2 regions of the Streptomyces sp. NPDC037401 genome follow, and region 1 is predicted to be linked to the other one. Evidence: riboswitches for the same ligand, from Rfam matches in the RefSeq annotation. Region 1 holds a riboswitch; the other holds the start of a gene.

Region 1 (5,353 bases):
GCCACCCTGTCCGAGATGGCCGGTGCGCGCGACGGGGCGGTCAATGCCAACGACCACGGCGGGTACTTCCTCATGGGCCCGCTGCACTGCGACAACGCCGACTACCTCGCCCCCCGCCACGCCCGGGGCTATCCGCGCAGCCGGGACGAGGCCACCACCGAACTCCTCGCCTGCATCCGTACGTCCGTCGCCCGCTTCCGCAACGCGGTCCGGGCGGCCGACGGCCTCGTCGACGCACAGGGACGGGTACGGGCCGACCAGAGCGACCTGTCCTCCCACTGCACCTGGGACGAAGCGCCCGACCGGGCCAAGTGCGGAGTCCTGGCACAGCTCGGCCGCGGCTGGCACCAGATCCAGGACTTCTACGCGCACTCGAACTGGGCCGACCGTGCGGCCCCCGGTCCGGTCGGCGTGACCAACCCTCCCGGACTCGCGCGCACCGGCGTCGCACCGTTCCTCGACATCCGCCGCTACAGCACCATGAACGACGCCGACTGGACCCGGGAGGCGCGCGCCCGCATACCCGCGGACCTGACGACCGGCTGCTACTCCGACTTCGATTCCACCGGCGTCAGGGCCGACGACTGCGCCGGCCGTGTCGCCCACAACCGCGACCTGAACAAGGACACGGCCGCATCCCCGCGCTCGCGAACCGGCGGCAACTTCCGCAGCGCCGTGTCCGGGGCCACGGCCGAGACCTCCCGTCAGTGGAACGACTTCAAGGCCGAGCTGCTCAGGGCCTATCCCGACCACCGGCGCGGCGAGCAGATGGTCTGCGCCATCGTCCACGACGACCCTGCGGCGAGCTGCCGCTGACCACGGAGAGGGCGTGCCGCGTTGATCGGTTCCCGAGGGCGGCGGCAGCTCATGCCGGCTGCGGCACGAAGCGGTGCATCTCGTCGGCACCGGGCTGTACGACGCCGTAGCTGTTCTCCGGTACCTCGTTCCATGCGCCCGGGAGGTCGCCGAGGGGCTCGGACACGATGAGGCGGGTCTCGTCGGAGACGTCCCGCAGGAACGCCAGATCCGGGTGCAGCCTGCGCAGTGCGTCCACGCGGCTGCTGTAGAACAACGACCGGGACCGCTGCGCGCTGGAGTAGCGGAAGGCCCAGAGGCGCACCCCGTCGGTCACGGCGAGCGTCATCTGGAGCGGGAACTCCACGCCGTGTTCACGGCCTGCGCGCTCCACCACTCCCGCCATCCGGGCCACGGCGGACGGCGGGTCCTGCTCCAGGCCGAACGTGAGCGCCAGGTAGAACATCACCTCGGAGTCGGTCGTTCCCTCGATGTCGGAGAACAGCGCGGGCTCTATCCGGAGGATGAGCTCCCGGCGCATGAGGTGGAAGCCGGCGATGGCGCCGTTGTGCATGAACATCCAGTTGCCGTGCCGGAACGGATGGCAGTTCGACTGCTGCACCGCCGTGCCGGTCGACGCGCGGATGTGGGCGAAGAACAGCGGGGAGCGGACGTGGTCCGCCATCTCACGCAGGTTGCGGTTGTTCCAGGCCGGGCCCACGTCCCTGAGGAGCGCGGGCGTGCTGTTCTCCTCCGTGAACCATCCGATGCCGAAGCCGTCGCCGTTCGTCGTCTCCACGCCCAGCCTGGAGTGCAGGCTCTGGTCGATCAGCGAGTGGGCCGGTCTGTACAGGATGGTGTCGAGCAGCACGGGTGTTCCCGAGTAGGCGAGCCATCGACACATGTGCGATCACCTGTGTTCCTCACTGCCACCTGCGGACGCTCGCCCCGCTCGGCCCCGCTCCGGGTCGGCACGAGTGCGGCGATCACACTTCATTCTGGCGACCCGCACCGGTGATCGCCACGCGGGCGGGGGCCGCCGTACCGGGATGTGGACAACTCGCTCCGGCTTCCGGGAATGCCGTCTAGTCTGGCCGGGCAGCTGGTTCGCCCCGTCCGCCAGGCGGGATGCGTCGCAAGAGGGAACCCGGTGGGAATCCGGGACTGCCCCGCAGCGGTGAGCGGGAACGACCGCCGTCATACGCACTGGGACCGGAACCGGTCCTGGGAAGCGACGGCCAGTAGGTGCCCGCCGGGAGAGAACGGCCCGGCAGGCGTGCCCGCGAGTCCGAAGACCTGCCACTGCCCGCACGCGCCCAGCCGTGTGCGGACATCCCGGTGACCTCGTGGGCGGGTCGGCGACACATATCAGGCGGACGTCCGCGCGTACCCACGCGGACGCGGCAGCGACGGTCCGCCGGTGCGTCACCCCTTCGCGCCCCGACCCGTCGCCGGGTCCATGGAGACATGCTCGCGAAGGAGAGTTCCGTGACCCCCAAGTCCGCAGCCGCGGCGGTGCAGGCCACCGTGTACGGCTACCCCCGCCAAGGCCGGCACCGGGAACTGAAGAAGGCCGTCGAGGGGTACTGGAAGGGCCGCGTCAGCGCCGACGCCCTTCAGGAGACCGCCCGGGACCTGCGCCGGACCACGTGGCGGCAGCTGGCCGACGCCGGCATCACCGAGGTCCCGACCGGCGACTTCTCGTACTACGACCACGTCCTCGACACCAGCGTCATGGTCGGCGCGATCCCGGCCCGTCACCGCGCCGCGGTCGACGCGGACGCCCTCGACGGGTACTTCGCCATGGCGCGCGGCACCCAGGACGTGGCGCCGCTGGAGATGACCAAGTGGTTCGACACCAACTACCACTTCCTCGTCCCCGAACTCGGCCCGGACACCGTCTTCACGGCCGACCCCTCGAAGCAGCTGGCCGAACTCGGGGAAGCGCTCGGCCTCGGGCACACCGCCCGTCCCGTGCTGCTCGGCCCGGTCACCTACCTGCTGCTGTCCAAGCCCGCGCCCGGCGTGGCACCCGGCTTCGAACCGCTGACCCTGCTCGACCGCCTGCTCCCGGTGTACGCCCGGGTCCTCGCCGAGCTGCGCGCCGCCGGCGCCGCATGGGTCCAACTGGACGAACCGGCCCTCGTCCAGGACCGGACGCCGGCCGACCTGAACGCCGCCGCGCGCACCTACCGGGAGCTGGGCCGGCTCACCGACCGGCCGAAGCTCCTGGTCGCCTCGTACTTCGACCGGCTCGGCGAAGCGCTGCCCGTCCTGGCCAAGGCGCCCGTCGACGGGCTCGCGCTCGACTTCACCGAGGCCGCCGCGGGCAACCTGGCCGACCTCGCCGCCACCGGCGGCCTGCCCGGCAAGCGCCTCGTCGCCGGAATCGTGAACGGCCGCAACGTCTGGATCAACGACCTCGAGAAGTCCCTGTCCACCCTCGGCACCCTGCTGGGGCTCGCCGACCGGGTCGACGTGGCGGCGTCCTGCTCGCTGCTGCACGTACCGCTGGACGCCGCCGCCGAGCGGGACTTCGACCCCCAGGTACGGCGCTGGCTCGCCTTCGCGCGCCAGAAGACCTCCGAGATCACCACCCTCGCCCGCGGACTCGCGCGCGGCACGGACACCATCGCCGCCGAACTCGCCGCCAACCGCGCCGACCTGGCCTCGCGCGCACGCTCCGCGATCACGCACGATCCGGCGGTACGGACCAGGGCCGCGGCCGTCACCGACGCCGACGGCCGCCGCTCCCAGGGCTATGCCGAACGGTCCGCGGCGCAGCGCGCGCACCTGGGCCTGCCCCTGCTCCCCACGACCACCATCGGCTCCTTCCCGCAGACGACCGACCTGCGCACGGCCCGCGCCGACCTGCGCGCCGGACGGATCGACGCGGCCGGATACGAGGAGCGCATCGAGGCCGAGATCCGCGAGGTCCTCGCCTTCCAGGAGAAGACCGGGATCGACGTCCTCGTGCACGGCGAGCCCGAACGCAACGACATGGTGCAGTACTTCGCCGAACAGCTCACCGGGTACCTCGCCACCCAGCACGGCTGGGTCCAGTCCTACGGCACCCGCTACGTCCGGCCACCGGTGCTGGCCGGTGACATCTCCCGCCCCGCGCCCATGACCGTGCGCTGGACGACGTACGCCCAGGCGCAGACCGGCCGCCCCGTCAAGGGCATGCTGACCGGCCCGGTCACCATGCTCGCCTGGTCGTTCGTACGGGACGACCAGCCGCTCGGCGACACCGCCCGCCAGGTGGCGCTCGCGCTGCGGGACGAGGTCTGCGACCTGGAGGCGGCCGGTACTTCCGTCATCCAGGTCGACGAGCCCGCGCTGCGCGAGACCCTTCCGCTGCGGGCGGCCGGCCGTGCGGAGTACCTCGCGTGGGCCACCGAATCGTTCCGCCTCACCACGAGCGGGGTACGGCCGGACACCCAGATCCACACGCACATGTGCTACGCGGAGTTCGGAGACGTCCTCCGGGCCATCGACGACCTCGACGCCGACGTCATCAGCCTGGAGGCCGCCCGGTCCCACATGCAGGTGGCCGGCGAACTCGCGGGCGCCGGCTACCCGCGCGAGGTCGGGCCGGGCGTGTGGGACATCCACTCGCCGCGCGTCCCGTCGGCCGAGGAGGCGGCGGCCCTGCTCCGCAAGGGGCTCGCGGCGATCCCCGCCGAGCGGCTGTGGGTCAACCCCGACTGCGGCCTCAAGACGCGCGGCTGGCCGGAGACCCGGGCCTCACTCGAACACCTGGTCGCCGCGGCCCGCACGGTCCGGACGGAACTGCGCGCCGGCTGAGTCCGCTTGGGCCCGGCCGAGCCCGGCCGGAGCCGGAAGGAGCCGCCGCGCGCGCCCCTTCCGGCTCCGGCAGCGGAGCGCTCGGCGCCGTCAGGGCCCGGGGGCGCGGCGGCGGTGGACGCGGGCGAGGACGAGGACCGTGTCGTCGGTCGGGGTGCCGGGGCGGAGGTTCGTCAGGATGCGGTCCGCGAGGGCCTCCAGCGGGCCGGACGGACCGCTCAGCTCGGCGCGCAGGGCACCGAGGCCGGCCTCGATGTCGCGGCCCCGCGCCTCGATGAGGCCGTCGGTGTACAGGGCGAGGACCGAGTCCTCCGGGAGGTGGATCCCGGTCGTCCGAAAGGGGAGGCCGCCGACGCCGAGGGGGACTCCCAGGACGTCGTCGACGGTCTCGACGGTGCCGTCGGGGTGGCGGACCAGGGGTGGCGGGTGTCCGGCGCTGGCGATGCGGGCGCGTCCGCTCGTCGCGTCGTACTCGACGTACAGGCACGTCGCGAGCTCGATGCCGGCCTCCTGGGCGCAGGCGTCGAGCTCGGTGAGCAGGTCGTCCGGTTCGATGCCGTGCCTGGCCAGGGCCTTGGTGGTGATGCGGAGCCGGCCCATGGCCGCGGCGGCCGGCACCCCGTGTCCCATCACGTCGCCCACGACGAGGGCGAGCCGGTCGCCCGGCAGGCTGATCACGTCGTACCAGTCGCCGCCGACCTCGGTGATGCGGCTGCCGGGTACGTAGCGGTGGGCCACCTCGGCGTACGGG
Region 2 (5,353 bases), on a different contig from region 1:
CCACGGCATCCCGGAGGGCTGGAGGGTCGCACCGACCTTCGTCCAGGCCGGGCTGGACACGGACTGGCTGGAGCAGGTCGCGGCGGCCGTGGCCGAGGACATCCTGCCGGCGGCCGTGGGCTGGCTCAACTACACGGTCGAGACCGAGCTGCTGATGGACGAGATCGACGACTCCACCACCCGCATCTCCCACCTCGTGGACGCGGCCAAGCAGTACTCGCAGCTCGACCGCGCCCCGCACCGGGCCGTCGACGTCCACGAACTCCTCGACAGCACGCTCCTGATGCTGTCCGGAAAGATCGGTTCCCGGGTGCGGGTGGTCAAGGACTACGACCGCTCCCTTCCCGACGTGCCCGCCTATCCGGCGGAGCTCAACCAGGTGTGGACCAACCTCATCGACAACGCCGTCTTCGCCATCGGGAGCACCGGGCGCGACGGCACGCTGACGGTCCGCACGGCCAGGGAGGGCGACCGGCTGCTGGTGGAGTTCCGCGACACCGGGCCCGGCGTCCCCGAGGACATCCGCGACCGCATCTTCGACCCCTTCTTCACCACCAAGCCGGTCGGCGAGGGCACCGGGCTCGGCCTGGACATCTCCTGGCGGATCGTGGTCGACAAGCACCACGGCAGCCTCCACGTCGAGTCCCTGCCGGGCGACACGCGCTTCCAGGTGCTGCTGCCGCTGACCGCCCCGGAGACCGGGACCGGAGCGGATCCGCAGACCGGGACCGGGACCGAGACCGAGACCGCGCGTACGACCCAGACCGCCGAGGAGCCCGCATGACCGAGATCAACGGGATCGACCCGAACATCCCGCCCAGCGGCACGGGCTGCGGGGAGTGCGACGCGGTGGGCGGCTGGTGGTTCCACCTGCGGCGCTGCGCCGAGTGCGGCCACATCGGCTGCTGCGACTCCTCGCCGGCCCAGCACGCCACCGCCCACTGGAAGTCCACCGGGCATCCCCTGGTGCAGAGCTTCGAGCCGGGCGAGGAGTGGTACTGGAACTACGCCACCGACGCCCTGTACAAGTCCGGCCCGGAACTGGCCCCGCCGGCCGGCCACCCGGCCGACCAGCCGGCCCCGGGACCGGCCGGCCGCGTCCCGCAGGACTGGCAGAACCTGCTCCACGGCTGAAAGGGCCGGGCGGGGACCCGTGTTGTCCCCGCCCGGCGCTCACTCGCCCGGCTCTGTCCGGCTCAGCTCTGGCGGCACTCCTTCCACGCGAGGTGGTAGACCGTGCTGATGTTGCCGTCGGTGGAGTCCATGGTCATGTAGCTGGTCGCGCCGGGGGCCGACGTCCCCTTGTTCACGCGGAGTTCGGTGTTGATGTTGAAGTTGCGCTGCACACCGCAGGGCGCCCACACGAGCTGCGCCCAGTCGGTCTCGTCGGTCGCCTGCCAGTTGTCGTCGTACGGTCCCCCGAAGTCGTGCGAGCGGTACGCCGTCTGCGGCGAGCCCTGGAAGTAGTACGAGGCCTTCTCGATGCCGGTCGCACCCGGCGCGAGCGAGGCGTAACCGCGGTAGTCGGCGCTGGCGATGGCGTAGGTGAAGCCGTGCGGGACGTGGACGACCAGGCTCAGCTGGCAGTTCCGGCGTGCCGCCGTGGGCGGTGCGCCGCCGCCGGTCTGGACGATGTACTGGCTGTAGGTGACGGTGAACGCGGTGTTGTCCTCCGACACCGCGAGGGCGGTGGTGTCCTTCGGACACCCGGATCCGTTGACCGTCGCGACCTCGATCACGATCCGGTCCGGCGGCGGGTCGACGATGCCCGAAGGGCTGTGCTGCGCGGGCAGGGCGGCGGTGAGCAGGGCGCCGATCGCGCCGCTCACCAGGAATCCACCGGCCATGATTTCTCCCATCCGTTGCTTCGGTACCGGGCGGCACGCGGGGACGTGCGGCGCAGCGGGGGTGGGGGGAAACGGCCGGCGGAGGCTGTGAGGAAGGGGCTGCGGGAATCCTAGGGAGGCCGGGCCCGGGCGGGCAGGCCCGGTCCGGCCAAAGCCGTCAGGAGGGCGGTGACCCGACCGCTCCGGCCGGAGCAGACGGGCGGGCGGCGGGGTCCCCGCGCGAGAGCGCCGGTCAGCGCACGGGCCCGTCCGGCCGGGCGCACGGATCGCGGAGGCGCCCGTGGCCGTCGGAGCGGAGGCCGAATGCGCCACCCCGTGCCGAAGGCAGGGGGAACCGCCGTACGCGCCCTGCCCGGGCGGTGCGCTGCGGGGCCCGGTGAGGCCTGCCTGCCTCGCAGGTAGGCTGTGCGCGCAGCTGGTTCGCCCCGTCCGCCAGGCGGGATGCGTCGCAAGAGGGAACCCGGTGGGAATCCGGGACTGCCCCGCAGCGGTGAGCGGGAACGACCGCCGTCATACGCACTGGGACCGGAACCGGTCCTGGGAAGCGACGGCCAGTAGGTGCCCGCCGGGAGAGAACGGCCCGGCAGGCGTGCCCGCGAGTCCGAAGACCTGCCACTGCCCGCAGGCCGAAAGGCCATGCGGGGTCCCGGAGAACACACTCCGGGGCCTTTCCGCCGCAACTCGCGAAGGAGAGTTGACGTGGCCGACCCGACCGTCATCACCGCAGGACGCGTTCCGAGGTTTCCGGGCGACTCCCGGGTGACGCTCGCCCCCGTCATGAGCGAGCACGACACGAACCCGTACGGCACGAACCCGTACGGCACGAACCCGTACGGCACGAACCCGTACGGCACGAACCCGTGCGGCACGAACCCGTGCGGCACGATCCGCGGCGGCGTGCCCGGGCCGACCGCCGCGTAGGCGACGGGCCGGCACACCGGCCCGTGCAACCCCCCTGCCCTCCCCGGCCGTTGCTGCTTTCGTGGCCGGGCGGGGACGCCGCCCCGCTGCCCCACGGGCCGTAGCGCGATCCGTCGCGCGCGACCCCGTGCGCCCCTGTGAGCCCTCCCCCTCCGCATCGCGGCTTATTGCGGGTTGCATGCAGTTGCCACTAGTTTGCGGCAGCGGTGGCAGGAGGGCGTACCGGACTGGCCGGATTCCCACGGGCCCGGCCGCCCGTCCCCCGCTCGGCCCGTCCGCCCGACGAGTCGTGCAGACCATCCGATCCATCTGCGGTGAGAGGACCATCCATGCCCCGCAACCACCCGAAATCCGTGCTGTCCGTGCTCGCCGCAGCCCTGCTGATATCCGGCTGCGGAGGCGGCACCACGCCCTCCGCCACCTCGTCGACGGATCCGGCCGCCAAGGGCTTTCCGGTCACGGTCGACAACTGCGGGGTGAAGACCACCTACCGGCGTCCGCCGCAGCGCGCCGTCTCGCTGAACCAGCACGCGACCGAGGTCATGCTCTCGCTCGGCCTGGCGAAGTCGATGGTGGGCACGGGCTACCTCGACGACAAGATCCTCCCCGAGTACCAGGCCGCCTACGACAGCGTGAAGGTCATCTCCAAGGAGTACCCCTCCTTCGAGGCGCTCCTGGAGGCCGAGCCCGACTTCGTCTACGGCGGATGGACGTCCACCTTCGACGAAAAGGAAGGACGCAGCCGGGCCGCGTTCACCAAGGCCGGGATCAACACCCACCTGAACACCGAGGAATGCCCCACCGGCCCGGTGAACGTGGCCTCCATGGACGCGGAGATCCGTACGCTCGCCAGGATCTTCGGTGTGCCCGAGCGGGCCGAGGCGCGGCTGGGGAAGCTGCACGCCACCCTCGACGGGGTCGAGACCCGGCTCGCCGGCGTCACCCCGGTCAAGCTCTTCGTGTACGACAGCGGCGACAAGACGGCGTTCACGGCGGGCGGCAAGGGCGTCGGCAACGAGATGATCCGGCGGGCCGGCGGGGTGAACCTCTTCGCCGACCTCGACAAGGCCTTCGGCGACGTCTCGTTCGAGCAGGTGGCCCAGCGCGCCCCCGAGGCCATCGTCATCTACGACTACGGCGACCAGTCCGTCGAGGACAAGAAGAAGTTCCTGCTCTCCAACCCGGCGCTGAAGGACGTGCCCGCCATCAAGAACCGGCGGTTCGCGGTCCTGCCGCTGTCCTCCACGGTGCTCGGCGTCCGGATGCCGTCGGCCGTCGAGTCGCTGGCGAAGCAGCTCCACCCGGGCCGGTTCCGGTGACCGAGACGAAAGCCCCGGCGACCGGAGGGGCCGGGCTCCGCGAGGGGGTCCGGCCGCCCGGCCCCGCGCGGCGCCCCGGGATCCCCTACGGCGTGGTCCTGGCGTTCCTGGGCGTCCTGGTGGTCTGCGCCGCCACGGCCGCGATCGCGGCGGGCTCGGTCAGCGTCGGGGCCGACCAGGTGTGGAGCATCCTGCTGCACCGCGTGCACCCGTCACTCGCCGAGCCCACGTGGACCCCGGTGCGCGAGACGATCGTCATCGACGTCCGCCTGCCGCGGGTGCTGCTGGCCGGGGTGGTCGGCGCGGGGCTGTCGGTGGCCGGAATGGCGCTGCAGGCCCTGGTGCGCAATCCGCTGGCGGACCCGATGCTGCTCGGAGTGTCCTCGGGCGCCTCGGTCGGCGCGGTACTCGTCCTGGTCCTCAACCTGACCGTGTTCGGGCTGTTCACCCTGCCGGTGGCGGCGTTCTGCGGCGCCCTGGCCGCCCTCGTCGCCGTGTACTTCCTCGCCCGCTCCGGCGGCAGGATGACGACGGTACGGCTGGTCCTGGCGGGCGTGGCCATGGCCGAGGTGCTGTCGGCGCTGGCCAGCTTCCTGATCGTCACCTCGAACGATCCGCACAAGACGCAGTCCGCGCTGCGCTGGATGCTCGGCGGACTGGCCGGCACCACCTGGACCACGGTGTGGATCCCGGTCGGTGCGGTCCTGCTCGGTACGGCCGTCCTCCTCGGCGTCTGCCGCCCGCTCAACCTCCTGCTGGCCGGGGAGGAGGCCGCCGCGGCCCTCGGTCTGGACGTCCACCGCTTCCGCGGCGCGCTGTTCACGCTGGTGGCCCTGATGATCGGCACGATCGTCGCGGTCAGCGGGCAGATCGGGTTCGTCGGGCTGATCATGCCGCACGTGGTGCGGCTGCTCGTCGGCGCCGACCACCGGCGCGCGCTGCCCGCCGCGGCCCTCCTGGGGGCCGCCTTCCTGATCACCGCGGACCTGGCCGCACGCACGCTCATGAGCCCGGAGGAGATACCCGTCGGCATCCTCACCGCCCTGGTCGGCGGCCCGTTCTTCCTCTGGCTGATGCGACGGAGGGCAGCCCAGTGACCAACCCGACCGACCCGGCCACCCCGACCGGCCCGACCGGCCCGGCGCACCCGCCGACCGGCGGGCCCGGTCGTCTCGAAGCCGACGGCGTCAGCGTCGTGGTGAACGGCAGAGCCCTCGTCCACCAGGCCTCGCTCCACGTGGCACCCGGCGAGGTGCTGGGACTCGT

What was found. Region 1 has a riboswitch for cobalamin ahead of metE (5-methyltetrahydropteroyltriglutamate--homocysteine S-methyltransferase). Riboswitches for the same ligand answer to the same signal wherever they lie in the genome.
Region 2: it holds a riboswitch for cobalamin, as region 1 does, so the genes downstream of both, ACZ7H1_RS03785 (hypothetical protein) here and metE (5-methyltetrahydropteroyltriglutamate--homocysteine S-methyltransferase) in region 1, are expected to answer to the same signal.

The regions. Positions count from the first base shown of each region.
Region 1 covers NZ_JBVJWO010000001.1:332,586-337,938, reverse strand. The annotation lists gene ACZ7H1_RS01455 (hypothetical protein) at 1-816, shown strand, start outside; gene ACZ7H1_RS01450 (class II glutamine amidotransferase) at 866-1,699, opposite strand; cobalamin riboswitch at 1,882-2,112, shown strand; gene metE (5-methyltetrahydropteroyltriglutamate--homocysteine S-methyltransferase) at 2,284-4,602, shown strand; gene ACZ7H1_RS01440 (SpoIIE family protein phosphatase) at 4,693-5,353, opposite strand, start outside.
Region 2 covers NZ_JBVJWO010000003.1:195,873-201,225, forward strand. The annotation lists gene ACZ7H1_RS03770 (ATP-binding protein) at 1-784, shown strand, start outside; gene ACZ7H1_RS03775 (UBP-type zinc finger domain-containing protein) at 781-1,134, shown strand; gene ACZ7H1_RS03780 (DUF4360 domain-containing protein) at 1,197-1,847, opposite strand; cobalamin riboswitch at 2,246-2,478, shown strand; gene ACZ7H1_RS03785 (hypothetical protein) at 2,547-2,768, shown strand; gene ACZ7H1_RS03790 (ABC transporter substrate-binding protein) at 3,098-4,087, shown strand; gene ACZ7H1_RS03795 (FecCD family ABC transporter permease) at 4,084-5,184, shown strand; gene ACZ7H1_RS03800 (ABC transporter ATP-binding protein) at 5,154-5,353, shown strand, end outside.